Regions from separate parts of the Alteromonas sp. H02 genome, predicted to be linked through region 2. Evidence: predicted binding sites of a transcription regulator. Region 2 holds the regulator's gene; each other region holds the start of a gene.
What was found. Region 2 encodes MetJ, which represses methionine synthesis genes. Its sites were predicted from a motif close to TAGACGTCTAGACGTCTA; they were not measured.

Region 1: metK (methionine adenosyltransferase) is a predicted target of MetJ. The motif match lies at 2,981-2,998, and genes of this name have one in related genera.
Region 3: serA (phosphoglycerate dehydrogenase) is a predicted target of MetJ. The motif match lies at 4,268-4,285, and genes of this name have one in related genera.

The regions. Positions count from the first base shown of each region.
Region 1 covers NZ_CM185021.1:4,219,287-4,229,396, reverse strand. Annotated here, with positions in the region: gene AC566Q_RS19615 (hypothetical protein) at 1-357, opposite strand, end outside; gene AC566Q_RS19610 (CYTH domain-containing protein) at 778-1,275, shown strand; gene metK (methionine adenosyltransferase) at 1,662-2,807, opposite strand; gene AC566Q_RS19600 (hypothetical protein) at 3,000-3,131, shown strand; gene tkt (transketolase) at 3,280-5,271, shown strand; gene epd (erythrose-4-phosphate dehydrogenase) at 5,302-6,318, shown strand; gene AC566Q_RS19585 (phosphoglycerate kinase) at 6,355-7,530, shown strand; gene AC566Q_RS19580 (fructose bisphosphate aldolase) at 7,733-8,629, shown strand; gene AC566Q_RS19575 (GGDEF domain-containing protein) at 10,031-10,110, shown strand, end outside.
Region 2 covers NZ_CM185021.1:987,751-997,860, forward strand. Annotated here, with positions in the region: gene metF (methylenetetrahydrofolate reductase) at 63-956, opposite strand; gene metJ (met regulon transcriptional regulator MetJ) at 1,223-1,555, shown strand; gene AC566Q_RS04500 (pyridoxal phosphate-dependent aminotransferase) at 1,656-2,831, opposite strand; gene AC566Q_RS04505 (sulfite exporter TauE/SafE family protein) at 2,863-3,684, opposite strand; gene AC566Q_RS04510 (TonB-dependent receptor plug domain-containing protein) at 3,854-6,427, opposite strand; gene AC566Q_RS04515 (LysR family transcriptional regulator) at 6,907-7,920, shown strand; gene yjeH (L-methionine/branched-chain amino acid transporter) at 7,917-9,164, opposite strand; gene AC566Q_RS04525 (hypothetical protein) at 9,444-9,629, shown strand; gene katG (catalase/peroxidase HPI) at 9,686-10,110, opposite strand, start outside.
Region 3 covers NZ_CM185021.1:4,094,028-4,104,137, reverse strand. Annotated here, with positions in the region: gene AC566Q_RS19040 (HDOD domain-containing protein) at 1-466, shown strand, start outside; gene AC566Q_RS19035 (DUF481 domain-containing protein) at 509-1,321, shown strand; gene AC566Q_RS19030 (DUF481 domain-containing protein) at 1,448-2,185, shown strand; gene serA (phosphoglycerate dehydrogenase) at 3,003-4,232, opposite strand; gene rpiA (ribose-5-phosphate isomerase RpiA) at 4,423-5,076, opposite strand; gene AC566Q_RS19015 (5-formyltetrahydrofolate cyclo-ligase) at 5,206-5,799, opposite strand; gene AC566Q_RS19010 (nucleoside hydrolase) at 5,842-6,786, opposite strand; gene AC566Q_RS19005 (ribokinase) at 6,820-7,716, opposite strand; RNA gene ssrS (6S RNA) at 7,738-7,919, opposite strand; gene AC566Q_RS18995 (UPF0149 family protein) at 8,178-8,738, shown strand; gene pepP (Xaa-Pro aminopeptidase) at 8,738-10,051, shown strand; gene ubiH (2-octaprenyl-6-methoxyphenyl hydroxylase) at 10,080-10,110, shown strand, end outside.

The sequences.
Region 1 (10,110 bases), 2.4 Mb from region 2:
ACCGGCCTGAGGCGTTAATGAGTACTGAGTAGAACGAATGGTGGCATAAATCCATTGTGCAGAATTAACCGGCAGTGCCCGCCGGGCCGATAAACTGACCGCTTCCAGGCCCACCACCGACATGGGGACCGTGCGCGCATCGCTGGCAAAACGCGCCGCATAAGAACGGTTAACCTCAACACTAAAATTCCACTTGGGCAGGCGCTTACTTTGATAGGCAATAAAATACTGAGTGTTTCCCACGGGCTGGGTAACCAGTGAAGAATCTGGCAACATGGCAGCTTGATTGGCCAGTAGCGGACAACTAAACATCGCAACCAAACCAAACAAAAACAAGCGGAAAAGGAGCTTGTTCATTGAAAGGTCTTCCCGTGTGAGAGTGCAAATAAAGCGTAAAGTTACTCTACGCAGTGTTATTCCAGTATTTTTATAACTGCTTGCCTTTTGCGGAAAATAAAGCACCGCGGGCTTTTTCGGCAGCATACTTCCAATATAGACCTAATCAGAGCTGATACCAAGTGTGAAACGCACTTTTTTTAACCACCGCATTTCGTCGATTTAGCTGGCGAAACAGACCCGCCTCAGCTAGCTTTAAAGTTATCAATAAAGATAAAAAGCAGCGCCCTACAAGCCGGTTTTTTCATAAAGATAACGTTGTAATTATATATAAAACAAAAAGTTAAGATCGTAGTTAATGAACATTGTTGCTTTCGGGATTCAATCAATACGGAACCACTGATAAGGCGGCCACGGACGTTGCCCTCTGAGGATCAAATAATGCGAGCAGACTGGGAAATTGAACGAAAATTTGTTGTTACTTACTTACCTGAAGGATTACTGGAAACGCGGAAACCCGTGTTGGTCAGGCAGGGTTACATAGCCGCTCAGGGAGACCGGCATATTACAATAAGAGACGAAGGGGGTGACTTTACTATGACAGTCGAACAGGGAGTTGGCTTAAAGCGTCTCGACACAGAAATTTCTATTAGCGCAGAGCAGTTTAATGACTTGTGGCCGCTCACCCAACATATGCGGGTTGAGAAAAAACGCTATCGCATCGGTTTTTTCGGCCATAGGTTATTATTAGATGTGTTTACCGCACATCTGGAGCCGCTAATTCTGGTGGAAGTAACGTTCGATAGCGAAATACACAGCCGGCAATTTCTACCGCCGGATTTTGCCGAACTGGAAGTAACCCACCAAAGGGAATATCAAAATATACATCTGGCCAGAATGGGCCTGCCGGATGCCTTAGCAATGGCCAATGCTTATTAGCACAAGTAAAGAATCCACCTTCTAAAGAAGGTGGCTTTGCGTTAACCCCTAAAAGGGGGCTCTGTTTAAATCGAAGAAAGGACAATAATTGTGCCCTTCTTCAGTGTTGTCATTGACGGTCTAGTTTGTTCTGTCAGGGACGATGACGCTTTTCACTGTTAAGGGCTGCGGGGAGTCCAGAGTGGTTCACGGTTACCGGGTCGCACAACACCCTTTGGTCGCGGTCGGCGACTCCGACAACAATCTATATACCCCCTTATTTGCTGACTTATCTATACGGGCCAAGCCCTTCCACGAATGATAACCACCTACAGAAGTAGGTGGTTTAGGGCTGAAAACAAAAACGCCAGACCTGAGTCTGGCGTTGTAAGCAAAAAGCGCGTGGCTTAAACCGAAGCGCGTAAAGCCTCGGCTTTATCAGTGGCTTCCCATGGGAAACTGTCGCGGCCAAAGTGGCCATATGCAGCTGTGGGCTGGTAAATAGGGCGTTCCAGGTCGAGCATCTTGATAAGACCATAAGGACGTAAATCAAAGTGCTGTTTAACCAGTGCTACCAGGGTTGCTTCGTCGTACTGGCTGGTGCCAAAAGTATCGATGCTGATAGACGTTGGCTCTGCCACACCAATGGCATAAGACACCTGAATTTCACAACGCTTGGCAAGGCCAGCCGCCACAATATTCTTCGCTACATAACGCCCGGCATAGGCTGCCGAACGGTCTACTTTAGAGGGATCTTTACCAGAGAAAGCTCCGCCACCATGGCGCGCCATACCACCGTAGGTATCTACAATAATCTTACGCCCGGTCAGACCGCAATCACCCATGGGGCCGCCGATGACAAAGCGCCCGGTGGGGTTGATATGAAATTTGGTGCTGGCCGTAATCCACTCAGCCGGTAGTACTGGTTTGATGACTTCTTCCATCACTGCTTCGCGCACGGTCTCGGTAGACACCGAATCACAATGCTGAGTAGACAGTACCACGGCATCAATGCCTACCGGCACATTATCCTCGTATATAAAGGTTACCTGGCTTTTCGCATCCGGGCGCAACCAGTCGAGCTTGCCCGACTTACGCATTTCTGCCTGACGCTGTACCAGACGGTGTGAATAAGTAATGGGAGCAGGCATTAACACTTCGGTTTCGTCACTGGCATAGCCAAACATCAGACCCTGGTCACCAGCGCCTTGTTCTTCCGGGCGAGTGCGGTCTACGCCCTGATTGATGTCTGGCGACTGTTTACCAATGGCATTAAGTACCGCGCAGGAGTCTGCATCAAACCCCATATCTGAATGGGTATAGCCAATTTCGCGCACGGTCTGGCGAGTGAGCTCTTCAATATCTACCCATGCAGAAGTTGTAATTTCACCACCAACCAGCACCATGCCGGTTTTTACATAAGTTTCGCAGGCGACACGCGCTTTGGGATCCTGCTGCAGGATTGCATCAAGTACCGCATCGGATATTTGATCGGCAATCTTGTCCGGATGGCCTTCAGAAACTGACTCGGACGTAAATAAATGGGCTGCCATTACATGCTCCGTGTTTATTTAAATTTATATTCGGGGCGTATTGCTTACCTGAACACCGTTACAAACAATAAATATACCGTTCTGGCGCTGTTTTACGGCGGCTGTGCTCATTGTAGATCAATACACATGCAACTATTGTAGCAAGCTGATGTATAAATACCAGTCTTTACTTCTGGACGTCTAAAAGTCTATTTGTTACGTTTACTTGACAGTCTGGCGCTGGCTATCGCCCGCCAGGGAGCATTGCTACTGTTATTAAATGCTCCGACAAGACCAAAACACATTGAACTGCACTGGCCGGTGGGTAACAATATGAAGCTCTGAGTGAAAGTGTATTTCTGTTTGCAGGATTGCCGTAAGTTAATAGCAGCGATTTGCAGCAAACACAAATACATTAGTACATCGCTGATGTGTTATTAATTACTGTAAATTGCCACATCAACTGGCACTCAAATACAATTCAGGAGTCAACATGCCGTCTCGTCGAGAACTTGCTAATGCTGTCAGAGCATTAAGTATGGATGCCGTTCAGAAAGCCAAATCAGGTCACCCTGGTGCGCCAATGGGCATGGCAGACATCGCCCAGGTACTGTGGTGCGATCATCTGCAACATAACCCGGCTGATCCGGCCTGGGCTAACCGCGACCGTTTTGTCCTGTCGAATGGTCACGGCTCAATGTTGCTGTATTCGCTGCTGCATCTCACCGGCTACGAGCTGCCTATCGACGAACTTAAGCAATTCCGTCAGTTACATTCTAAAACCCCTGGTCACCCTGAGTACGGCTACGCACCCGGTGTTGAAACCACTACTGGTCCGTTGGGGCAGGGCATTACCAATGCGGTAGGTATGGCGCTGGCTGAAAAAGTGCTGGCAGCGCAATTTAACCGCGATAACTTTGCGGTAGTCGACCATTACACCTACGCGTTCCTGGGTGATGGCTGCCTGATGGAAGGTATCTCCCACGAAGCGAGCTCACTGGCCGGTACCCTGGGCCTGAATAAGCTGATTGCGTTCTGGGATGACAACGGTATTTCTATCGACGGTGAAGTAGAAGGCTGGTTTACCGATGATACGCCAAAACGTTTCGAATCTTATGGCTGGCATGTGATCACCGATATCGACGGTCACGACCCTGAAGCAATCAACAGCGCCATTGAAGCGGCCAAAGCCCAAACCGGCAAACCCACGCTGATTTGCTGTAAAACCGTTATTGGTTTTGGCTCACCTAATAAGCAGGGTAAAGAAGACTGCCACGGTGCACCATTAGGTGACGATGAAATTACCCTTACCCGTGAAGCGCTGGGCTGGAGCCATGCACCGTTTGAGGTGCCGGCTGATATCTACGCCGGCTGGGATGGCAAAAGCAAAGGCGGTGAAGCGCAACAGGCCTGGAATGAGCTGTTTGCAAAATACGCCGAAGCTTACCCGGAGCTGGCTGCTGAGCTGAAGCGCCGTTTAAGCGGTGACGTACCGGCAGATTTTGTGGCGAAAGCCGATGACTATATTGCTAAGCTGCAGGCGAATCCGGATACGATTGCCAGCCGTAAAGCCTCACAAAACGCGCTGAATGCTTTTGGTCCGCTACTGCCTGAATTATTAGGCGGCTCGGCCGACCTGGCCGGTTCTAACCTGACCATCTGGAACGGTTGTAAAGGCGTAGAAAAAGACGATGCCAGCGGTAACTATGTTTACTACGGTGTACGCGAATTCGGTATGTCTGCCATGATGAATGGTATTGCCCTGCACGGCGGCTTTAAAGCCTATGGTGCTACCTTCCTGATGTTTATGGAATACGCTCGTAACGCTGTACGTATGGCAGCATTAATGAAGCAGCCGGTTATCTTTGTATATACCCACGATTCAATTGGTTTGGGCGAAGATGGCCCGACGCACCAGCCGGTAGAACAAGTCGTTGCCATGCGTGCTACGCCAAACCTCGACAACTGGCGCCCGTGCGATCAGGTAGAATCTGCGGTGGCATGGAAAGAAGCGATTTTACGCACTGATGGGCCTACCTCGTTGATCTTCAGCCGTCAGGGCCTGGCACAACAGCCTCGTAGCGAAGCACAGGTTGCTGATGTCGCCAAAGGCGGTTACGTACTGGTGGACTGCGACGGCACACCGGAACTTATCCTCATTGCCACCGGCTCTGAAGTACAGCTAGCTGTTGACGCTGCGGCCAAACTGAGCGAGCAGGGTAAAGCAGTGCGCGTAGTGTCTATGCCATCCACCGACGTGTTCGATCGTCAGGATGCGGCTTACCGTGAGTCAGTTCTACCTTCTACAGTGGTGAAACGCGTTGCCGTTGAAGCGCTGTCTAAAGAGAGCTGGTATAAGTACGTGGGCTTTAATGGCGCCATTGTGGGCATGGACACCTTTGGTGAATCTGCACCGGCCGGCGAGCTGTTCAAGCACTTCAACATTACTGTTGACGCCGTGGTAGAAGCTGCGCTGGGGCTTTAATCTGCTCCGGCCTTTAGGCTGCATAAAAATATGGTAAGACTCGCCATTAATGGCTTTGGCCGCATTGGCCGAAATGTACTGCGGGCACTCTACGAGAGTGGCCGCAATCAGTTTATCCAGGTCGTCGCGATTAACGAAATCGCTGATCCCGATGGCATGGCACATCTGCTCAAATACGATACGTCCCATGGCCGGTTTGCCTGCCATGTGGAGCGTCAGGGCGAACAGCTCACCGTGGCCGGTGATGTGATCCGCCTGTGTCATCAAACCGAAATAACCGGTCTGCCGTGGGCCGAGCTGGGTGTGGATATTGTGCTGGAATGTACCGGCCAGTATACCGATAAAGCCAGTGGCCTGGCACACATTGAAGCCGGGGCTAAAAAAGTGCTGTTTTCCCAGCCGGGGGCGCCGGATATGGACAACACCATTATTTACGGTTGTAACGAAGACACGTTGCTACCAGAACATAAAGTGGTATCGAACGGTTCCTGTACCACCAACTGCATAGTGCCGGTGATCCAGGTGCTCGACGAAGCTTTTGGGGTGGAGAGCGGCACCATCACCACTATTCACTCTTCCATGCACGATCAGCAGGTAATTGATGCTTATCATCCCGACCTGCGCCGTACCCGGGCCGCCAGTCAGTCGATTATTCCGGTGGATACCCGCCTGGCCCGCGGTATAGAGCGCATACTGCCCAAGTTTGCCGGTAAGTTCGAAGCCATTGCCGTGCGAGTGCCCACAATCAACGTGAGTGCCATGGATTTGAGTGTGACGCTGGCCACAGAAGTGACCATCGATAAAGTGAATCAGGCGCTTAGTGCGGCCCGCACCGGACGCCTCTCAGGCATTCTGGATTACACCGAAGAGCCGCTGGTATCGGTGGATTTTAATCACGATCCCCATTCGTGTATTGTGGATGGTACACAAACTCGGGTGAGTCACCGCCAGTTAGTGAAAACCCTGGTGTGGTGTGACAACGAATGGGGTTTTGCCCATCGAATGCTGGATACCGCATTGGCGATGTATCAAACGGGCAACGAATAATTTAATTTGAATTCAACAGGATGAGAAGGAAACCTTATGTCAATCCCAAGCATGTCAGACATTGAGTTGTCAGGTAAGCGCGTACTGATCCGTCAGGATCTCAACGTACCGGTAAAAGACGGTAAAGTGACATCAGACGCGCGAATCAAAGCGTCTTTACCCACCATCAAAGCGGCGCTGGAAGCAGGCGCAGCAGTGATGGTGATGTCGCACCTGGGCCGCCCAACCGAAGGTGAGCCTGCCGAAGAGTTTTCACTGCAACCGGTGGTGGACTACCTCAACGACGTACTGGATGTCGAAGTTAAACTGGTAAAAGATTACCTGGATGGCGTAGACATTGAGCCCGGTCAATGCATGATCCTGGAAAATGTGCGATTTAATAAGGGTGAGAAAAAAGACGACGAGGCACTGTCGAAGCAGTACGCCGCGTTATGTGACGTATTCGTGATGGATGCGTTTGGTACTGCCCACCGTGCCCAGGCTTCCACCCATGGCGTGGCAAAGTTTGCCCCACAGGCCGTGGCTGGTCCATTGCTGGCAGGTGAACTGGCGGCGCTGTCAAAGGCGCTGGATAACCCGGCTCGCCCGATGGTGGCTATTGTGGGTGGCTCTAAGGTGTCGACCAAGTTAACCGTGCTGAAATCTCTGGCTGATAAAGTAGACCAACTGATTGTAGGCGGCGGTATTGCTAACACCTTTATCGCGGCGCAGGGCCACAATGTGGGCAAATCGCTGGTGGAAATGGATTTAGTTGATGAAGCCAAGCGTTTGATTGAGCAGGCGCAGGCCAATGGCGGCGATATCCCGGTACCAACGGATGTAGTCACCGGTAAAGCCTTTGCCGAAGACACGCCGGCCGAACTTAAGCCAGTTAGTGAAGTAACCGACGACGATATGATTTTTGATATCGGCCCGGACAGCTCAGCAGCGCTGGAAGATATCCTTAAAAATGCCGGCACCATTGTTTGGAATGGCCCGGTAGGGGTATTCGAATTTGATCAGTTCGCAAGTGGAACAAAAGCGCTGTCAGAAGCGATTGCTGCCAGCGATGCATTTTCAATTGCCGGCGGTGGTGATACGCTAGCAGCAGTAGATAAATATGAAATTGCAGACAAAGTATCGTACATCTCAACCGGTGGCGGTGCGTTCCTGGAGTTTCTTGAGGGCAAAACTTTACCTGCAGTAGCGATATTAGAAGAAAAAAACCGCTAACAGCAAAGTAATGTCCCGGCGCCGGAATAGCAGTATTCCGGCGACACCTGCATAAGGATACGCAGGCTGAAAGACCGTTTGTCATAGCGCCGTAAGCACTGCTAAAGCTCTGATAAAACGAGACTTCCCATGCCTAATAAATGATTTCTCTTAACCCTACAACCGTTTATAAAAACGGATAAGAAAATAAGGAGTGTTGCACATGGCATCACAGGCTCAGCAAGCTATGCTGGATAAAATCATCACCCAAAAGGGCTTTATAGCCGCCCTCGATCAAAGCGGTGGTAGTACCCCAAAAGCACTTAAACTTTACGGTATCGAAGAATCAGAGTACTCAAACGATGAGGAAATGTTCGACATGGTGCACGCAATGCGTACCCGTATCGTAACCTGTAACGCCTTTTCAGGTGAGCGTGTCCTCGGCGCAATCCTGTTTGAAAACACACTCGATCGTGAAATCGAAGGGTTAGCCTCTTCTCATTACCTGTGGCAGAAAAAACGCGTTGTGCCGTTTTTGAAAGTCGATAAAGGTCTGGAAGCCGAAGCTAACGGTGTGCAACTTATGAAGCCTATGCCGCAACTCGACGAGCTGCTGGCGAAAGCCAATGCCAAGGATGTGTTTGGTACCAAAATGCGTTCGGTTGTTAAACTGGCCAACCACGAAGGTATCAAAGCCGTTGTTGAACAACAGTTCGCTGTGGGTAAACAAATTCTGGACGCCGGTCTGGTGCCTATTATCGAGCCTGAAGTAGACATCAACAGCCCGGAAAAAGCCGAAGCCGAAGCACTGCTTAAACTGGAAATTCTTACCCAGCTGAATTTGCTGGGTGATGAGAAGGTTATGCTTAAGCTGACCCTTCCTACCGAAGCAAACTTCTACAAAGAGCTGGTGGATCACCCTAAAGTGATTAAAGTAGTTGCTCTTTCTGGTGGTTACTCACGCGATGACGCCAATGCCAAACTGGCCGAGAATCAGGGCATGATTGCCAGCTTCTCACGCGCGCTGACTGAAGGTGTATCAGCACAACAGAGTGACGAAGAGTTTGAAGCGACTCTGGATGCCGCCATCGAAGGCATCTACCAGGCGTCTCTGACCTAGTCGCTATTCCGGCTAAATAGGTTGTAATCCCGGCCACTGAGCCGGGATTTTTTATTTTACGTCGTAAAAGACTCTGTCATCCCGAAAACCACTGTCATCCCGGAATTTTCGGAGAAAATATCCGGGATCTCCTGAGCAGTTTTACTTATTCAATAGAAGTGTTTCAGGTAGCCAGGCGATTAAGGAGATACCGGCTCGGGGGCCGGTATGACGGGGATAAGGTGTCGGCCCAAACAATCCTGTCATACCGGAAGATACGCAGTATCTATCCGGTATCTCCTGAACAGTTTTATTCACTCTATAGGAGTGTTTCAGGTAGCCAGGTGGTTAAGGAGATACCGGCTCGGGGGCCGGTAGGACGGGAAAGGGTTATCTCCGCATTTTGTCGGGGTGCCGACAGCACCCAAAGGGGAGGTGGCTCCCCTTTGGAATCCCCCAGTTCTTAAATCGCGAAAAGCATACTGTAAATGGGCAGGTAAAACCTATCGTCCAGAGAGGGCGTCCTGCCCTCGCTGGCCGGAGTCGTCATCCATGACGCCTCTACGCTTTTACTGGATCTGCCCATTGACAGTATCTCGCGATAACAAGAACCAAAGGAAAAGCCAAAGCGCGCTGTCACGCTCATAACTTGCGCCTTTCAGGATGCTTATCCTCCCTGTCATCCCGGAATTTTCGGAGAAAATATCCGGGATCCCCTGAACAGTTTTACTCACTAAATAGGAGTATTTCAGGTCGCCAGACGGTTAAGAAGGTACTGGCTCGGAGGCCGGTATGACGGGAAAGGGTTATCTCCGCATTTTGTCGGGGTGCCGACAGCACCCAAAGGGGAGGTGGCTCCCCTTTGGAATCCCCCAGTTCTTAAATCGCGAAAAGCATACTGTAAACGGGCAGGTAAAACCTATCGTCCAGAGAGGGCGTCCTGCCCTCGCTGGCCGGAGTCGTCATCCATGACGCCTCTACGCTTTTACTGGTTCTGCCCATTTCCAGTATCTCGCGATAATAAGAACCAAAGGAAAAGCCACAACGCGCTGACGCGCTCCAACCTCCGGTCATCTAAGAATTTACAAAGCCTTCCGTCATCCCGGAATTTTCGGAGAAAATATCCGGGATCTCTTGAACAGTTTTGCTCACTTAATAGAAGTATTGCAGGTAGCCTTACTGTAAAGGAGGTACCGGCCTGGAGGCCGGTATGGCAGTATAAAAAAGCCGGCAATGGCCCTATTTATGTATCTAATTCATTACACTATAAACTGGCTACTGATATTGAACTCTAAATAAGGTATGGCCATCGAACAGATATTAGTCTATATTTTGTAACTAATTTTTTACATAACTATCAGTATTGATAAACGTGTATCGTACATTTAAACAAGGATATTTAGCCTGATGCAGGATGTGCATATGTATATTCAGGTAGGCGTTCTCGCTATCGTAGCAATGATAGGGATTAGTTTTACCTTCGCACTTCCTCAGCCGCGCCA
Region 2 (10,110 bases):
GTCTACCTGCGCTGGGTGAGGGAGCAACCGTTTTCTTAGCTGCCCCTGGATAAGTTGGCCTACTAGCCGCCGTTTTGCGGTTTTACGCCCAGCATGTGACAGATAGCGTAGCTCAGCTCACTGCGGTTAAGAGTGTAAAAGTGGAAGTGCTTAACACCTTCTTTCGCCAGTACCTTAACCTGTTCCATAGCGATGTTAGCACCCAGCAGATTACGGGTGGTTTGATCGTCAGCATCAAGGCCTTCATACAGTTTGTGTAACCAGCCGGGTACGTGAACGTTGGTGAAACCAGCGAACTTCACCAGTGTCTGGTAGTTGGTGACCGGCAGGATACCCGGCACGATGTCTAAATCGATACCCGCAGCGGCCGCTCTGTCGCGGAAGCGCAGAAATACGCCGGTATCGAAGAAAAACTGGGTGATTGCTTCGCTGGCACCGGCCTCAGCTTTGCGCTTGAGATTAAGCAGATCAAACTGGGCATTAGGGGCTTCCGGGTGTTTCTCCGGGTAGGCGGCAACCGAAATATCAAAGTCGTGAACGTCTTTTAACAGAGCAACCAAATCAGAGGCGTACATATCGGTCTTTTCAACGCCTTTGGGTAAATCGCCACGCAGGGCGACGATACGGCGAATACCTGAATCCCAGTAATCGCGGGCAATCTGGCGTAACTCGTCGGCTGTGGCATCAACGCAGGTAAGGTGCGGTGCGGCGGTAACGCCCGTTTGTTGCTGAATACGCTTTACTACATCATGGGTACGATCGCGCTCGCCACTGTTGGCGCCATAGGTTACGGACATATACGCAGGATTTAACGGCGCCAGACGCTCTACAGACTTCCACAGGGTCTTTTCCATGTTCTCGTTACCGGGTGGAAAAAACTCAAATGACACATCGATGTCGCGTAATTCTGACAAAGACTGATTTAGGGCATCGATCCCCTGCGCGTATGACACCATGGTGATAAATTCTCGATTGGACGTTTAGACGTCTAAACTAAAGAATATATGTCTAGACGTCAAGCAGTTTACACTGCTCAATTGATGTTTTCTGTGGTTTAATACCTTTATAGCGAATATTTTGGTTAAATTGCGCTGTGAATACAGCAGCATGACGAACTGGGTGGCCGCACCAATGCCGGGTTATCCGAGTCGTTCAGGAATTTGCTGTACAGGTATAAACAAAGTTTCTTATTACAATAATGATAGCAGAGCTGGGAAAGAGCATGGCAAAGTGGGACGGAAAATATATTTACCCTTACGCAGAGCACGGTAAAAAGAGTGAGCAGGTTAAAAAGGTCACGGTGTCGATTCCTATCAACGTACTAAAAGTACTGACCGATGAGCGTACCCGTCGTCAAATCAATAACCTTCGTCACGCCACTAATTCTGAATTATTATGCGAAGCCTTCGTCCATGCTTTTACTGGACAGCCACTGCCTGATGATGAGGATTTGCGTAAAGATAATCCGCACCGGATACCGGCTGAAGCGCGTCGCATCATGGAAGAAATGGGCATTGACGTGGATTTCGAGGAAAACGAACTCGACAACGATTAGTCCATGCTCAATAAGCAATGAAAAAGGCCGCTTTTACAGCGGCCTTTTTGCTTCCGGAGTTTTCTGTCGTTACATGCGGTCCAAGGGACCGGGTAGCGGCTTAAGCCTTAATGGCTTTATACATTTCATCCAGCGCTTTTGGCACCGCAGCCGCGTATTTCTTAACATCTTCAATGCGACCGGTACTCACCCGTGACCATTGCTGATAGGTACGGTACTGACCACGAATAAGGACGTCCTGTTCTTCCATCGCTTTGCGGAATGCGTTGGCGTCGCCGTCGTCACCGAGATTCACAAACACAAAGTTAGTGGTTGATGGTAACGCGCTTAAGCCGTTAGCTTTTACCGCATCCATGATGATGTCGCGACCTTCTTTGACTTTCTGGCGCGAGAAATCCTTAAAGGCTTCATCGTTGTAGCTGGCAATTGCAGCAGCCAGACCAGCCTGGTTAATTGAGTAACCACCCAGACCATATTTGTTAATGAACTCCATGTTCTCTTCGCTGCCGAGCATATAACCAACCCGCATACCGGCTAAGCCATAGATTTTCGAGAAAGTGCGGGCAACAATGATGTTATGACCTTCGTTGATCAGTGGGATCATTGAATGCTTAGGACCATCTTCAATCAGCTCGTTATAGGCTTCATCTACCAGTACCAGTGTCTTTTTCGATGCCTTGATACAAAACTCGCGAAGTTCCTTTGGATCCAGCAGTTTGCCGGTAGGGTTATTCGGGTTACAGATGTGTACCATGGCAATGTCATCATCAATGGCATTGTAGATGGCATCCAGATCGATGCTCAGATCGGCTTTGTTAGGTACGCGCACTATTTCCGGACCGCCCTGACGAACAGGGGCCATTGACGTGGTGTCCCAGAATAAGTCTGGGCCAAGAATCTTACCTTTACTGGTTGCAGCAAAAGCTGCAAAAGCCAGGATAAGGCTTGAACCAGCGGTAATTGACACATTTTCCGGCTTCAGGCCGTTTGATTCAGCCAGCATATCGCGTAAATACATGCCTGCACGGTAGGCGTAATAAGCACCACCGGTGCTGCTTGCTTCGGCAATGGCTTTGAGCGCCATATCACTTGGACCATAAGGGTTTTCGTTGGCGTTCAGTTTTGCTACGCCCGGGGTTGGTCCATACATGATTTTAGGCGATTTCATTGGTTGCGCTGCGGCCAGGCCTGCAGGCGTGATAAGACCCGTAGCACCAGCGGCTGAAGCGGCCAGTGAGCCTCCTAAGAATAATCGTCTTGATGGATTATAAGTCATTGACTGTTCCTCTTATTTTAATGTGTGAGCTTTATAACGCTTTGGCAAACATAGCGACTGACACAATCACCAGGTAAATACCAAACAGGCGTTTAAGCATTTTTTCACTAAAGCTGTGTGCCATTGATGCACCAATCGGTGCGGTCAGAATTGAACCAATACTGATTGCTAGCAGAGCCGGTAGATTTATATAGCCAACCGTGCCAACGGGCATGCCCTGTGGATTGGTGTTTTCCATAAACAGGAAACCAATTGCACCGGGTAAACCAATTAAGAACCCAACACCAGCAGCCGTTGCTACCGCTTGTTGAATGGTACGGCGACACATCACCATGGTGATAACTGTCGGCGTGCCACCACCAATACCAAGCAGTGCAGAGAAGCCACCAATGATAAAAGCAAGAACACTTTTGCCCACGCCTTGTGGCATCGAAAAAGTCATACCGGGACGAACTACAAATTCAGGAAACAGGAAGTAAACTGAATAGAGTAAAACGCCGCCGGCAAAAACCATTGTCAGGCCATTACTGCTGGTGTGATTAGCGATGGCTACACCGCCAAGCACGCCGAGTATGATCCATACTGACCATGATTTAAGCATGTCAAAATCGACTGCCCCACGTTTCTTGTGTGCTAAGACTGAACGAGCACTGGAAATAACAATGGATGCCAATGAGGTACCAATAGCTACTTTTACTAACTCTTCAGAATTGGGGGTAAAGAAAGGAAATACGGCGAGAAGGGCTGGGACTACAACAAAACCTCCTCCGTTGCCAAAAAGGCCAGAAGTTATGCCTGCGACCGCGCCCGCAACGCACAAAGTGAGGACGAACCAGACGAGTTCAATCTCCATAACAACAGTGCTCCACTAGTTAAATAATTATTCGGTTTTTTATTATTTTTATACGGTAGAAATTATAACGTTTTGTGCGGTTTGTCGCCTTGATAGCGATGAGTGACCTGATAAAGTCGACCAGCCTAGAGGCTGGTCGATAACAGGTTTATTTTCAGGGATAAGCTGCTTAGAAGCTCATGTTGAGGCGCATGTAGTAGTAGCCACCCTGCCAGTCAACAATTGAGTCAGAACGGTAGATACGACCACAACAAGTCTCGCCAATCTCACCCGCATCCGGGTAGTTGTCGAACAGGTTACGGGCACCGGCTGACACAGACAGCATCTCGCTGATGAAGTAAGTACCTTCCAGGTCAAACATAACTTCAGGTTCAAAGATCTGGATTGCAGACACCTGACTGCCACCGTCAGAGTTTGAGTAACCACCGAAGTAGTTCATACGAGCAGTAAATGACATATCATCCATAGCGTGTTTTACAGATAAAACACCACGAGTAGCTGGCGTACCATTTAAGAAGTCGTAGATAGCTTCGTTATTGAAGTAAACCTGCGGATCAGAGTTAAAGTTCTGGTCGGCAAAGTTCATTGAAGCTGTGATAGTGGTATCACCGTACTCAGATTCAAAGTTATAGGTACCAACAATATCAATACCCTGGGTTACCGTATCGAATGCGTTTTGGAAGTAGAATACGCCACCGATAGTGTTAGCGCCTTCTACACCTGCAGCATCCAGTGCCAGGTAACGTTGATAAGCATCATAACCATCTGCATCCGGGTCAGCCACCTCAGTTGCCGATACATCCAGCGTTGAAATCGCATTTACGCGGTCTTCAAGCAGGATGCGGTAGTAATCCACTGTTAAAGTGAAGTTACCTACATCTGCTGTAGCACCCAAAGTAAAGTTGGTTGAAGTTTCCGGATCCAGTGGTGAAGCACCCAGCGCCTGAGCTGTTGCACTGTTGGCTGGGAACAGACCTGTTGCAACCGGGAAGCCGTTAGGCAGACGGGTTGATACATTGGTCGTACCTTGCTGACCTGGAGTCGGGGCACGGAAACCGGTACCGAATGACGAACGAATTGCGATTTCGTCAGTTACCTGGAAGATACCGGCGATTTTGTAAACCAGCTCAGAACCAAAGTCTGAATAGTCTTCGTAACGAATCGCCGCCTGTGCGAATAATTTATCAGTGATGTCTCCAGAGATATCAGCATAAACAGCGTAAGAATCACGCTCGTAAGTACCAGTGTAGTCTGCTGAATAACCAGGGAAACCATTAGAACCAACACCTACAGCAGTATAAACCGGGTCATTGGGATCGCTACAATCCAGGCCATTTGCTAAAGCAGAGGCCAAAGCGTCAGCGGATGCTGTACCGTCACAGAAACCCCATGGATCAGGTGAAGAGTACGGACCAACTGCAACTGATGCAGCATCACCAGCCGATATTTCGTAAGATTCTTCCATGTAGCTTGCACCAAACGCCAGCACGTATTCCGCGAGGTCATAGGTAAAGTCAGCCTGGAATTGTAATTCATCGTTGCTCAGATCGCCTGGCTTAAATGAAGTAGGCGAATCAGGGCCCATTGATGGGTTGATGGTGTTTTTCAGGGTATAAGAAATTTCGTTGTAACCGTAACGACCACTAAAATCATAGCCGAGGTCACCTGCCATGCCTTTCAGACCAGCCGCGAAAGAGTAATCAGTAATATCACCAAAGAAGCGTGGCGTGAAACCTCCGGGGAATTTTTCCAGCGGGCTGTAGATAGAACCATCTTGTTCGCGCAGATCTTCGATAGTGCCGTTACCCGGGTAACGATAGAAGAATGAGCCATCGCCCTCACTTTCTGAATAATTGGCGAAGGAGTAAATTTCCATATCTGAATTCAGCGCGTAACCAGCGTTTACGAATACTTTTGCGCCGCTGTAGTTTGGCTGACCCCAGGGTTGTACCTGTGGTGAACCGTGCACTGAGTTGCCCATTGCTTCTGCTGCAGCGATGTATTCATCACTTTGCTCGTCTACACAGAACCAGCTTTCACAATATTGCTCACCGCGGTAAGTCGCTTCTGAATCAGTCACTTCGGCAGAGATGCTTAAGAAACCGTCGTCACCCAGTGCAAAACCTTTGTTACCACCAATGGTATACTGGTCGCCGTCACCTTCATAATACTGGCCAACATCCAGCGATAATGAACCGCCTTCGGCATTGTTTTTAAGCTGGAAGTTGATAACACCAGCGATGGCGTCAGAACCATACTGTGCCGCTGCACCGTCTCGCAGAACCTCAACACTGCCTAGTGCAGCTGAAGGAATAGTGGCAATATCCGGGCCCTGGGTACCAGAACCACCAATTTCAACTAATGCTGCGCGGTGGCGGCGTTTACCGTTAACCAGAACCAGGGTTTTGTCGGTTGGCAGGCCACGTAATTGCGCCGGACGAATAAAAGTACCACCATCAGATATTGGCTGACGGGTCAGGGTATATGATGGAACGAGTGTCATCATGATGTCGTTCATGTCTGATGACGCCACACCAGTAATGTCTTCAGCGGTTAATACATCTACCGGTACTGGAGAGCTGGTTACGGAGCGAGGCGCACCACGGGCACCCACAACTGCGATTTTCTCAACATTCTCTTCCGCTGCCTCTTCTTCTGCTAATGCAGAGGTTGCGACAGTCATCGAAAGCGAATAACCGGCAAGACCTGCCAGTATTGCTGCATTTAATTTCTTGAGTTTCATCATGTGTTCCCTAAATTGTCATATCGCTATGATCTTTTTAGGTGCAATTACGATAGGCGTGAAATCACGTCGCTGGCTAAAATTGCCCCAAATTGGTTCGTAAAAGCACCAAATTTAAACATTATTTGGACTGAATGAGCGCGTCAGACGTTGCTGACGACAATACAGAGACTAAAAAAAGAGCAAGTGTTTCAGGAAGAAAAAAGAATGTTGAGGGTTATAAAGAAAATATTGAGGTGTGAAAAAATTATATTAAAAACAAAGGTTTAGTATCATCTATAGCAAATAAAATATTTTATAATAAATGAGAGGGCTACAAAAACTTAACAAATTAAAGGCTGAACCTGACCATTTGGTGGCATGTAACTTGCTGAAATTAAAAATGAAAGTGACCGATTCGCTGTAGGTTGGTTGAAATGTAACAAACCTATGATTTACAGCAGTTTGCCATAAAAGTTGACGAGTTGAGTAGTCTATAAATGAATTCCAAACAGCTTCAGTATTTTCTTGTTACGGTTCAAAAAGGAAGTATTGCCGCTGCAGCGAGGGAACTGGATATCGCACAACCTGCGATCAGTCAGCAATTGGCCAATCTGGAACGGGAAATGGGTAGTGCCCTGTTTGAGAGAAGCTTTAAAGGAGTGAGTCTGACGGCAGCCGGCGAGGTTTTCGAAAAACACGCGAAGAAACTGATCGAAGACATCAATGCCGCTAAAATGGAATTACATCAGTTAGCCGCAAATCAGCATGGTGTTGTTCGTGTTGGTATGTTGCCGTCGATTGGCAATGTACTGTCGATGTCGTTAATTGCCATGGTTAATGAGTTTCATCCCCAGCTAAAACTTGAGATCAGCACAGGCCCGTCCTACGCGGTAAAAGAGTGGCTGAAGACCAATCAGGTGGATATCGCGCTGACTTACGAGCAGGAAGTTGAATCACGTTTTATGTCGGCCTACCCGCTAATTGAAGAATTTATGTATCTGGTAGTGGGCGTTAACGAAGCCTCCGCCTATTATCAGTTATTGCAAAACCGCGACACGATTTGTTTCTGGGAATTGAGTCAGTTCGAACTGCTAACGCCGGGGCCAAAAGATGCCCTCGGACGCCTGATCGAGAAATATGAACATGACACAGGCGTAGCCCTTAAGCATGATAAAGCCTACTCAGGGCAACTGATGACCGGACTGCGTCAGGTTATTCAGGGCGAAGGGCTGATGATTTTGCCGTCTTCTGCGATGTACCACCTGGAAGAAAGCAAGGTGATAAAGTCGCTGAAAATCACCCAACCCGATATGAAGCGGCAGGTACTGGCCGCCACTAACAGCAATTTTGCTATGACCGACGCCATTGTGAAGATGTTGAGTATTATTCAGGAGGCGAGCAGTACCGAGCAGGCTTGTGGCCACTGGCGCGGTAACTTACTCAATAAAGTGCCTAAAAGCGACGCGCGGTCCATGGGCTTCGCATCGTCATCGACTGTTAGCGTGCTCTAGCAACCCGGGCGTTTCAGGCTGAGGTGCCGCTGTTGATACCACAATAAGGGCGCAAACAGAGTAAATAAAGCCAGGGCATAAAGCATTTTACTGCCCAGGCCCAGGGCGACAATGCTACAAAACAGGCAGCCAAAATATACCAGCGGACGATGCGCTGGTGACAGTAGTTTTAGCGCGGCTAGCATACTGGCCAGATAAATCAGCACAAAAACACCATTCACCCAGCCAATCAGATCTTCCAGGTTGTGCGTTGAAAAGTGGGTGATGATCAGCGTCATCGACATGATCAGTAAAATAGCCTGCAAAGCTCGCTGTGGCACACCATACCGGTTAAGGGTATTGAAGTATGCGGGCAACACGCCGTCCTGACTCAGGCTCCAGGTTAGCCGGGACAAACTGGCCGTGTAAACATTCACCGTAGCCAGGCCACCGGCAACGCCCAGTACACCAATCACGTAAGCACCATTACCGCCAACAATCTGGTTGAACACGGCCACCATGGCCAGGGTATTTTCTGTGCTGACATCGAGCAGCAGATAAGTGCAGCCAATATAGATAACGCCCACTAACAGCGTGCCAAGCATAATTGCTGGCACCAGATCCCGTTTCGGATCCCGAAAATCATTAGCCAAGTGGGATAAAGCTTCAATGCCTAAAAAGCTCCAGAACGCCAGGCCCATTGCCGCTAACGTGCTGTCCAGCTGAAAAGCGGAAGAAGTCAGAGTCGCTGGAGCTGGCATAAGGCTGCCGCCAATAACCAGAGCGCAAACCACCAGAGTAATAATAAGTGTCAGGCCAAGCTGTAAGGTGGCCGAAAACTGAACCCCCCGATAGTTCAGCACCAGCAGTAGTCCTAAAATAGCCAGCTGGACCGGCAGCGACCAGGCGGCGTTGAGTTGTAGCAGGGTTTCAATAAACCAATAGGTCATTATGATGGCGGCGGGTGCCCCGATGGGTACTACAAACAAAAACAACATCCCGATGGTTCTGCCAGCGGTAACGCCAAAGGCCTTTTCCACAAAGAAAGCCGGACCACCGGCATGCGGATGCTGTGAGGACAGTTTGGCAAATACCATTGCCACCGGGAGAATGGCCAGAATAAGCAGCACCCAGCTTAATAATGCATAATGACCGGCGAGCCCGATGGTCATCTGTGGCAGGATAAACACACTGGTACCGAGCAGAGTGGTGGTTAATAAGCCAGCGCCGTGCCAGCGGCCGATTTTTTGTGAAGAGTGGCTCATAGCAAGTGTCAGTGGATGCCGAGGTTCGCGATTATAGCGTTTTATCTACTCTATCGTGGCAGTTTTTCTTTATGGTGGTCACATTTGTCGAATATTTTGACACTCTGACTGGTCGCCGGATTGCTATATTTCTCCATGTCTCTGATTCGAATAATAAAAATGACAGTGGCCCGGTTTATGCTGCAGTGAAGCATAATGTCGCCTAACAGTCATTAAGTGACTTTTGGCTCGCCAATCCTGGATGGTGTCTGACTCAGGCAAAGCGTATAAGAGGTATTTATGTCTTGTTTAACCCGACAACTGCAACAGCAACTGGCTAAGTACATCAAAAAGGAAGTCGAGGTACTATCGCCCTGCGATCCATCGGTGATCCGTGAGGAATTGATCAATCGCGGTGTTTGTCCAAGCGGTATTACAGAAGGACAGGTAAGACAGGTGCTGGAAGTCGCCGGATATCTACCCTAGAAACATAAAAAAACAGGTGGCTGAGTGCCACCTGTTTGTTATTTAGCAATTACGGATTACTTCAGGTCGAAGCGATCGTTCTGCATTACTTTTACCCATGCATCTACGAAGTCTGCGACAAACTTTTTCTCAGCGTCAGCAGAAGCATAAACCTCAGCAATTGCACGCAGTTCGGAGTTGGAACCAAAAATCAGATCCACCGGTGTGGCAGTCCATTTGGCTTTACCCGACGCACGGTCTACGCCTTTATACACACCTTCGTCATTGGTCTTATTCCATTTGGTACCCATGTCCAGCAGGTTGGTGAAGAATGCATTGTTCAGTTTACCCGGGGTGTTGGTGAGTACACCATGATCCATCCCTTTATAGTTGGCGTCGAGAACACGCATACCGCCAAGCAGTGCAGTCATCTCCGGTACCGACAGATTCAGGTAGTCAGCCCGCTCAACCAGCATTTCGGTTGGTGACAGGTAGTTCATTT
Region 3 (10,110 bases), 2.5 Mb from region 2:
TCTCGCCAAAGACATGAACGTGCGTGGCAGCGACCGCTTTTTTGTTATGGGGATTTTGCAGAACCTGAGTGAACTGGTGATTGCAAAGTGCGAACCTGAGAAATATCAACAGTATGCGAAAGATGATTCACCAGGTACGCCCTGGGATCGTCAGGTAGCCCACTTCGGATTTTTATTCACTGAATGCAGTGGTTCAATTATGGAACAGTGGAAGCTGCCTATGCCGTTGTTTTATCCGGTTAAATTTGCTCACAATCGGGTGAAATTGGCTAGCGACTTAGACGTGTCTTTGTTAACCTGTGCTATACGGCTGTCAACGGCTCATTATCAGCGGGAACGGTATCCGGAGTTGGATATCATATCACCCGACATGGTGCGGTTGTTGCCGCTAGACGACGAAGTGTTACAAAACGCCAAACTGTTTGCCCAAAAAGAAACGAACAAGGTGGCAGTGTCTGTTTTGTAAACGCTCTTTAGGCAATAAAAACAAAACATAAAAACTGCTTCCATGTTACACCAATTTATAGCGAAGGCAGCGCCACTTGTTCTGGCGCTGTTTTGTATGTCGGCATCCGGCGCTGATAAAGATCTCATCAGTACCTTGTATCATGCCGACTTTGTCGAATACGACGAAGATCAAAAGAATAAGTTTACGCTCGACGGCGAACTTGGGGTGATATTTGCCTCGGGTAATACCAACGCGACCTCGATTAAGAGTAGTCTTAAATCCGAACACGAAACCAAGCGCTTCTCGAATAACTATTGGGTAGAGTTTCTGTATAAGGAAACCGAAGTAACTGTGGATGACAGTGTGGTCGATCAAACCACCGCACAGCGCTTATATACCTACGCCCAATCCGACTACAAACTGGCACAGGAAAACCGTCGGTTATTCGTCTATGGCGATTACGAAGATGATCGTTTTAATGGTTACGACTACCGTTCATCTATTGCAGCGGGTTGGTCACAACTAATGTGGCAAAACGAAATCAGCGACTTCCGATACAGTGTAGGACCGGGTTATGCCTTTGCTAAATTCGATAGCGGCGAGCGTGCCGATCAGGTTGATGGCTTTATTGTCCGGGCTTCGGCAGAATATCATTACATCTGGCCAACCGGGGCTAAACTTCGTCAGTTTGTCTCGATGGAAGCGGGTGATGAAAACATCAAGTCGCGTACCGAGACATCCTTGAGCGCTAATTTATTTGAATCACTGGCGCTAAAATTTTCATTCATTATGCAACATAACACCAGCCCGGTGAATAATGCGCAGTCATTAAACACCGAAACGGCCGTGACTATTGTCTACCGTTTTTTCTGAATTTAGTCCTCGTGATGAATTGATTTTGCTCTGAGATGCTTTAACATAGCGGTTTCTAGCCATTGAGCGAGTCTTCTCCCCTCAGACTTGGCGAACAGGATTTGAATTTATTTAGGAACCCCCCGCATGAAAAAACTACTACTTGCCATCGCCGGTACCTGCGTTGCTGCCAGCGCTATTGCTCAGGATGAACCAAAGCCATTCACAATGGATGGTGAGTTCGGTCTGATAGTTACCACTGGTAACACCGAAACCACTTCTGCTACAGCCGGTATTACCGCTCAGCAAGAGCTTGAAAACTGGAGTAACGATTATCAAATCGAAGGTCTCTATAAAGAGGAAACGGTTATTCAGGATGGTGAAGAAGTAGAGCGTACATCGGCACAGAAGTTCTTCGCATCAGCGCAGGGTAACTACAAGTTAGAAAATCCTGATCACCGTTTGTTTGCGTTCTCTTCTTATGAAGATGACCGTTTCAGTAACTTCGCCTATCAGGCAACACTGGCCGGCGGTTGGTCACAAAAGATGTGGAAAACGGAAAAGACTGCTTTTGAATACAGTGTCGGTCCGGGTTACTCGTGGGCTGAGACGCAAGCAGGTGTAGACAATGACAGCTTCATTGTTCGTGGCTCTGCAGCGTTTAAATGGTTTATCTCTGATACGGCTAAGTTTACCCAAACAGCGAGTACCGAGGTGGGTTCTGAAAACACCAAATCACGCGCTGAGTCTGCATTAACTGCGACTATCAGTGGTTCTTTATCAATGAAGGTCTCTTTACGGCTTGACCACAACAGTAATGTTGCTGAAGGCGTTGAAAAACTGGATACCGAAACAGCGGTTACCCTGGTTTACAACTTCTTTTAAGCATAGGGCTCATTCGACTCTACCGTTGAGTTTAATTGCAAAGGCTGTTTTAAAGACAGCCTTTGTTGTTTGTGTAAGAAAGGGTATCAATACGCGGCTAAAAATTTCGGTCATCCCTGCATGCACCTCCTATGTCATCTTCGCATTCACCTCCTTCGTCATCCCCGCATGCTTTTGAGCGGGGATCTCCTGAGCAGGTTGCCTCATCCGATAAATCCTTATCAGAAGCTAAGGTTATACCAACATTTTGTCGGGTCGCCGACGACGACCAGGGGTGGCAGTGAGGCCACCCCTTAGGCTCTTCATAACAGCGTCGCTCAGTTCTAAATTGCGAAAAAGCCTATTGAGAAACAAAAAGGGCAAACCTAACGAGCAGAGCGGGCGTCCTGCCCGCGCTGCCCCTGGCTCGTCGTCCGTGACAAGCCTACGGATTACCTGAAGCTTTTTGTTTATCAATAGTTCGCAATAACCGAACAGGTTAAGAGCGGTCGAATTGACTGCGGTGATAAACTTGAGCTTTATAGGGAGATCCCGGATATTTGCTGCGCAAATTCCGGGAAGACGGAATGATTGTGGCTGCTTTAATTCATGTTAAAACAACCTTGTAAGCCTTTTTAGTTACGCTAAAAACCCCCGTCATCCGCGCATTTTGCAACCCCCGTCATCCGCGCATGTTGCAACCCCGTCATCCCCGCATGCGTTTGAGCGGGGATCTCCTGAGCGGTACGACAGTCGGTTTTGATGCCGTTGCATTACCCATAAAAAAGGCCGTCTAAATGAAGACAGCCTTTTAGATAATTTATCCGGTGAAGCCTGATTAGTGCAGTACGCGGGTTTTGATAGTACCGTCGATTTGCATTAATTCAGACAGTGCGTCTTCGGCTTTGTCGGCTTCTACGTCGATAACCACGTAACCAATGTCGGCGTTGGTTTGCAGGTACTGCGCTTCAATGTTGATGCCTTTGGCTGCAAATGCCTGGTTGATCTGGGTTAAAACGCCAGGGCGGTTTTCGTGGATATGCAGCAAGCGAGAGCGTTTCACATTTTCTGGCAGCGATACTTCCGGGAAATTAACCGCAGACAGAGTAGAACCGTTGTCACTGTATTTGGCCAGCTTACCAGCCACTTCGATGCCGATATTTTGCTGCGCTTCCTGGGTGCTACCGCCCACGTGTGGAGTGAGGATAACATTGTCGAACTGACGCAGTGGTGATTCAAACTCTTCGTTGTTTGACTTAGGCTCAACCGGGAATACATCGATAGCAGCGCCACCAATGTGACCGGAGGCCAGTGCTTCAGTTAACGCGTCGATGTCGACCACGGTACCGCGTGAGGCGTTAATTAAAATACCGCCTTTTTTCATTTTAGCCAGTTGCGCCTGACCAATCATATTTTTGGTTTGCGGGGTTTCCGGTACGTGCAGAGAGACTACGTCTGACATGGCAAGCAGGTCATCCATTGATTTGACCTGTTCGGAGTTACCCAGTACCAGTTTGTCTTCAATATCGAAGAAGCGCACGCGCATACCCAGGTGCTCAGCCAGAATAGACAGCTGGGTACCAATGTGCCCATAACCGATGATACCGAGTGTTTTACCACGGGCTTCATAAGAGCCTTCAGCACTCTTGTCCCAGCCACCACGATGCGCCTGAGCATTCTTTTGAGGTACCCGACGCAGTAACAGGATCAGTTGGCCCAGTACCAGCTCGGCTACCGAGCGGGTGTTTGAGAACGGTGCGTTAAATACCGGAATGCCGCGGGCCTGAGTCGCTTTCAGATCGACCTGATTGGTACCAATACAAAAACAGCCTACGGCTACCAGTTTGCTGGCCGCATCAACCACAGCTTCAGTAATTTGAGTACGTGAGCGAATTCCCACAAAATGAACGTCTTTGATCTTTTCGATGAGTTCATCTTCCGGTAACGAGGTTTTTAAATACTCGATGTTGGTATAACCATTAGACTGCAGGGTTTCCAGGGCACTTTGGTGCACACCTTCCAGCAGCAAGATCTTAATTTTATCTTTTGATAGTGAAAATTTGCTCATTACATCGCTCTCAGTCAGGGAATTTAAGAGACATCTGGACGTCTATACGGGTAAAGTACCACAAACTCCCGGGTAGAACAAAGCGCTTTGTTGCATCACTTTGGAATATCTAGGAACGAATTGGTCGTTTTTAGCCATGTCAGGCCCCGGCGGTTTTGCCAGGGCTCATCCAGTAGTGTCTGATGGTTTATCACCGTGTTGCCACACCGTCGTCGGTAGCAACCAGCACAATATCAGCGCCACGTAATGCAAAGATCCCGTTGGTTACCACCCCGGGGATGTTATTAATGGCTTTTTCCAGCTCAACCGGGTTAAGGATTTCCAGGTTGTGTACGTCCAGGATTACGTTGCCGTTATCGGTTACTATGCCGTCGCGGTAAACCGGATCGCCGCCCAGTTTTACCAGTTCGCGGGCCACATAAGAACGTGCCATGGGGATAACTTCTACCGGTAAAGGAAACTTGCCCAGTACGCCCACTTCCTTGCTGTTATCCACGATACACACAAAGGTCTTAGCGACTGCAGAAACGATTTTTTCCTGGGTCAGTGCCGCGCCACCGCCTTTGATCATGTGCTTGTGTTCGGTAACTTCATCAGCGCCATCAACATAAATAGACAGGCTGTCGACCTCATTGAGTTCAAATACGTCTATGCCCAGCGCTTTTAAGCGCTCAGTGGAAGCGACCGAGCTAGATACTGCACCAGCAATCTGATGTTTAATATCGGCCAGTGCATCGATGAAATAGTTAACGGTAGAGCCCGTACCAACGCCAATAATGGTGTCTGGCTCAACATATTTAATTGCAGCGCGGCCAACGGCCTGCTTTTTCGCGTTCTGATCCATGCTAATACCCGCTGAAAAAAAGAGGCGGTATTTTAGCCGAATTTGCCTCACTTCGCATAGGGAATTATAGGATCTGCCCGCGTTAAAAACTGAATATCACGGCCGGAAATGAAGAGCGTATAAGTTGGATCAGCGGGTGGAGATGATTTGCGTTGGGGTAACGATAAGATCCAATGGCACATCCCACGGCTCAATGGGTAATTCATCAACCTGCTGGCAATCGTGGGCAACGCCAACCAGGGTAGGTCGGTTATCCAGGGCGTTAATATTGGCCAGAGTGCGATCGTAAAAGCCGCCGCCCATACCCAAACGATTACCCTGAGCATCAAATCCTACTAATGGCATTAGCAGCAAATGATGTTGATTTAGCAAACGGATTGCCGTGCTGTTGGGGGCAGGTTCGCTTATCCCGAAGCGATTCAATGTCATTTCTGTCTGCTCAGTAAAGGTCTGAAACAGCAGATGCTTACCGGTAAACGGGTGTAACACAGGTAGTGTAACTACGCCGTTTTGCTGGCAACCTTTTATGGTGGGTGTTAAATCGATTTCACCATCATTAGCCAGATACCCTGCCACGGTGCTGTTTGGCTGAGTCATAATCGACTGAATCTGCTCGCTGAGTAAACGGGCTGCTTCACTTTGCTGGCCGGGGCTTAAGGCATTGCGCTGAGCGCGCAGTGATTGGCGCAGTGCCCGGCGGGTTAATGGCTTGGTGTTAGTCATAGGCGGAATAAAATGCCCCGCCAGGTGGCAGGGCGTAATACTTTACAGAGCGTAAGTGTCGATAAACAGCTGGAAAAGCTCGTCGTGTTTCACGCCGGTAGCGGCCTGCACAAATTTTGCTTCGGTCCAGAGCGGGCTGGCGGTGGTGCCAGGCTTGGCGACTACAGTCTGGCCCCGGTTTAATTCGTCGGTAGATACGCGAATGTTGCCACGGGTAAACTCAAACAGTTCCGGCTTCACCAAATGCGCAATCGGGAAGGCGTCGTGGAAAAAGCACACTTTTTCGTCGCGATTTTGCGAGTAAAAATCAATGTAGAACTGTGATGCTTTTTGCATAAAGCCACCCATCACCGGATTTTTCTCGGCCAGAATATCAACAAATTTCGGGTCGGTTGGGGCAAACAGGGTAACGTCCAGACCAAACATTTTAACTTCCCAGTCGGCTGAGAAAACAATGTCAGCCGCGTGGGCGTCGTTCCAGATGTTCGCTTCCGCTACCGGCGTAACATTACCGGGTACAAAAGCGGCACCACCCATAATGCTGATCCCTTTTACCAGTTTTGGTAATTCAGGTTCCAGGCGCAGCGCCAGGGCAATATTGCCTAACGGACCAATGGCTACCAGGGTAATCTCGCCTGGGTGCTTGCGGGCCATTTCAACAATGAATTCGGCCGAGCTACGAGGGTCAACCTCGCGGGTTGAAGGTGGGTAATCGATGTTACCGAAGCCGTCGTCGCCGTGCACAAAGTGCGCGTAATCAGACTCGGGGCCTACCCAGGGTAACGCGACACCTTTTGTAACCGGTACGTCCTGGCGGCCAGCGATATCACATAATGTGAGTGCGTTGCGGGCCGACATGCTAACCGGAATGTTGCCATACACAGTGGTCAGGCCAAGTACGTCAATTTCAGGTGACTGAAAGGCAAAAAAGATCGCCATAGCATCGTCGATGCCCGGATCCGTGTCGATAATAATTTTGTGCGTCATAGTATTCTCAATTAATGCTTTTTACTCTGCCGTTTAGCCGGTGTGTTTCGCTAAAAAGCGATCCACTTCTTTGGCTTCGGGGATCGACTGAGCCGCGCCAGCCCGGGTGACGGAAATGGCTGATGCCGCGCAGGCCCGTTTTAATGCCTGACGGGCATCCGCGTGCTGACTGTAAGCCGCTAAAAAATAGCCGATAAAGGTATCGCCGGCTGCGGTGGTATCTACTGCATCCACTACAAAAGCGTCGACCTGAATGGTTTGTTGATTCTTAAGCATAATCACACCGGCTTTACCCAGTGTAATGATAACCTCAGCATGTGACCACTGAGTTTTATAGTGTTCAATAATAGCATCGAGTTCCCGCTCGCCGGAAAGCTCAGCCGCTTCTACTTCGTTGACGATCAGCAGGTCGATGCATTCATGGGGCAGAGACTTCACCGATTCACTCATTGGTGCCGGGTTAAAAGCCACTTTAATATGCTTTTGTTTGGCTTGCTGAAGCGTTTCGGCCAGGCCGCTGGTTTCGTTCTGCGTTAATACCCAGTCTGACGGCCGGGCTTTATCCAGCGCATGCATAATCTCTTTACTGCCGATTTCCTGATTGGCGCCGCCAAACAGTACAATGGCGTTTTCGCCTGAGGGGGTAACCTGAATAATGGCGTGGCCGGAAGGCGCCTCCACACATTGCAAAAACTGGCAGTCAATACCGTGCTTAATCAGTGTTTGCTTAAAGGCGCTGTCTGACTGATTTACCTTGCCGACATGGCGAACTTCTGCGCCGGCTGCCGCCAGAGCGATTGACTGGTTGGCTCCTTTGCCGCCAAGTAATTGCTGGTAATTAGTTGATGCGATAGTTTCGCCGGGTTGAACGAAGTGGTCGACCTGGTAGACATGGTCAATATTTACCGATCCAAAGTTTATTATTGCCATTATTAATTCCGTCGATAAATGGCGTCTCCCAAAGTGCCGCTGTCTATTGTTCGCCCTAGAACCGAAAAGTTCAGGGCGGAAGCATCATTATCACCGTAGGCTTCTCGGTACGAGCCGAGCTTGCTCAATAGTAACAAGTCAACTTCCTTGGTAAATAGCATCGGCCAGGGACATGAATAGACTGGCAAACACTCCAGGAGACATTGTTGTTAGCGAGTTCAAGGGAGTAAGTTTACGCCCTCTGTGTCGCTATGCAAGTCTGTGATGAATAACTTGCGAAAAGTGATCATAGTAGAATCAGCCCTGAACTGCCAGACACGATACGACATATGATATTCAAATGCTTTACTTTGTATCCGCTTAGCTGTTTATTTAACCCGCCCGCTTTTTATATAAGCGGGAGTTTTGGATTTAAACCAGTGCATTTGTTAGCATTGGCCAAATTGTTTATGGAATACCCTATGTCCACTGAATTCGATTCTTTAACCCAGTGCCTTGCCGATAACGAGATGGTTGTGGATGGCGCTGAAATCCATGGCATGATGTGCGGCATGCTGTGTGGCGGCATGTCACTGAGTGAGCAGCAATGGCTTGTGGTACTGCAGGACACCATGAATCAGGGGCAGCCGCTGGCCTCTACTGTGGTCTCTCAATTACAAAACCTGTTTAACGAAACCTGCCAGCAACTGGTCGATGGTCAGTTTGCTTTACGCCTGATGCTGCCAGATGATAATCAGCCTATTAACGACCGCGGTCTGGCACTTATAAACTGGGTTCAGGGTTTTATGGCCGGATTTGGTTTGTATCAGCAAAAGCTCAGTAATTGTTCTGATGATGTACGTGAAGCATTGCAGGATTTCTCGGATATCGCCCGCATGGAAGAACCCATGAACGATGACGAAGAGTCAGAGCAAGCGCTGCACGAAGTGGTGGAATACGTGCGCATTTCTGCGCTGCTGTGTTTTAACGAACTGGGTCAGTCACTGCTCGACGACCAACAAGACACACCTTCTGTACATTAATGGTTACGGTAAAACAATTTCGCCAGCGCCAAACCCGCCTGCTGCGTCAGTTACCGCCGTCGAGCGTGTTGGTGCTGCCGGCAGCGCAACGGGTTACCCGCAGCCGTGACACCGAATATGTGTTTCGACAAAACAGCTATTTCTGGTATCTGACCGGCTTTAATGAGCCCGACGCCTGGTTGTTGCTCTCTAACCACGAGCGCTACGCCGGGGATTATCGGGCTCTGGTGTGTCAGGCTAAAGATCCGCAGCTCGAAATCTGGCACGGCAAGCGGCTGGGGCCGGAGCAGGCGCTGGAAACGTTCAAACTGGATGAAGCTTATCCCACCGAAGTGTTGCCTGAGGTGCTGACCGAATGGCTCGAAGGCCATCAGCAGGTCTTTTTCCCGCAGGGTGAATTTGCTTTTGCCGATGAGGCGGTATTTGCCGTACTCGATACCCTGCGTAAAACGCCGAAACAAAACTTAGCGCCTACCGCGCTGGTGGATTGCCGACCGTTAATTCACGAAATGCGGTTACTTAAATCGCGCGAAGAAATTGCCGTTATGACCCAGGCTGCCGAAATATCAGCCCGTGCTCACCGCCGGGCTATGCAGTTTGCCTCGCCTGGCTGTTACGAATATCAGCTTGAAGCCGAATTGCATCATGAGTTTGCCATGGCTGGTGCCCGGCAACCCGCTTACGGCACCATTGTGGGGGGCGGCGAAAACGCCTGCATCCTGCATTACACAGAAAATAACCAGCAAATAGCTGATGGTTCCTTGATCCTGATCGATGCAGGAGCCGAATTTCACGGCTATGCTGCCGATATCACCCGTACGTTTCCGGTTAATGGCAAATTTACTGCGGCACAGGCAAGGGTGTATCAGCTGGTGCTTGATGCGCAACTGGCCGCTCTGGCGCAACTCAAAGCCGGGGTAACATTACCGGCCGTGACGGAAGTGGTCATTGAGGTTATTTGCCGTGGTTTGTGCGAATTAGGCTTATTGAAAGAAAGCCCGGAACAAGCACTGGCCAATAAAAGCTGGCGACGCTTCTTTATGCATGGCCTGGGGCATTATCTTGGCCTTGACGTCCATGATGTTGGCGATTACCTGCAGGATGGCCAGCCCCGACCGCTGGCTAATGGTATGGTTATTACCGTTGAGCCGGGTGTGTATATACCGGTTGAAGATGATATTCCCGAGCCGTATCGCGGCATAGGGATCCGAATTGAAGATAATATCGTTATTACCGGTGAAGGTTACCAGATGTTAACCGGTGACGTGCCTAAAACCATTGCAGATATTGAAGCCTTAATGGCCGAGGGCTGATTGCCCGTAGAAGGATTAAACACAGTCAGTGGCAAAGAATAACCAGTCAGACATTGTTA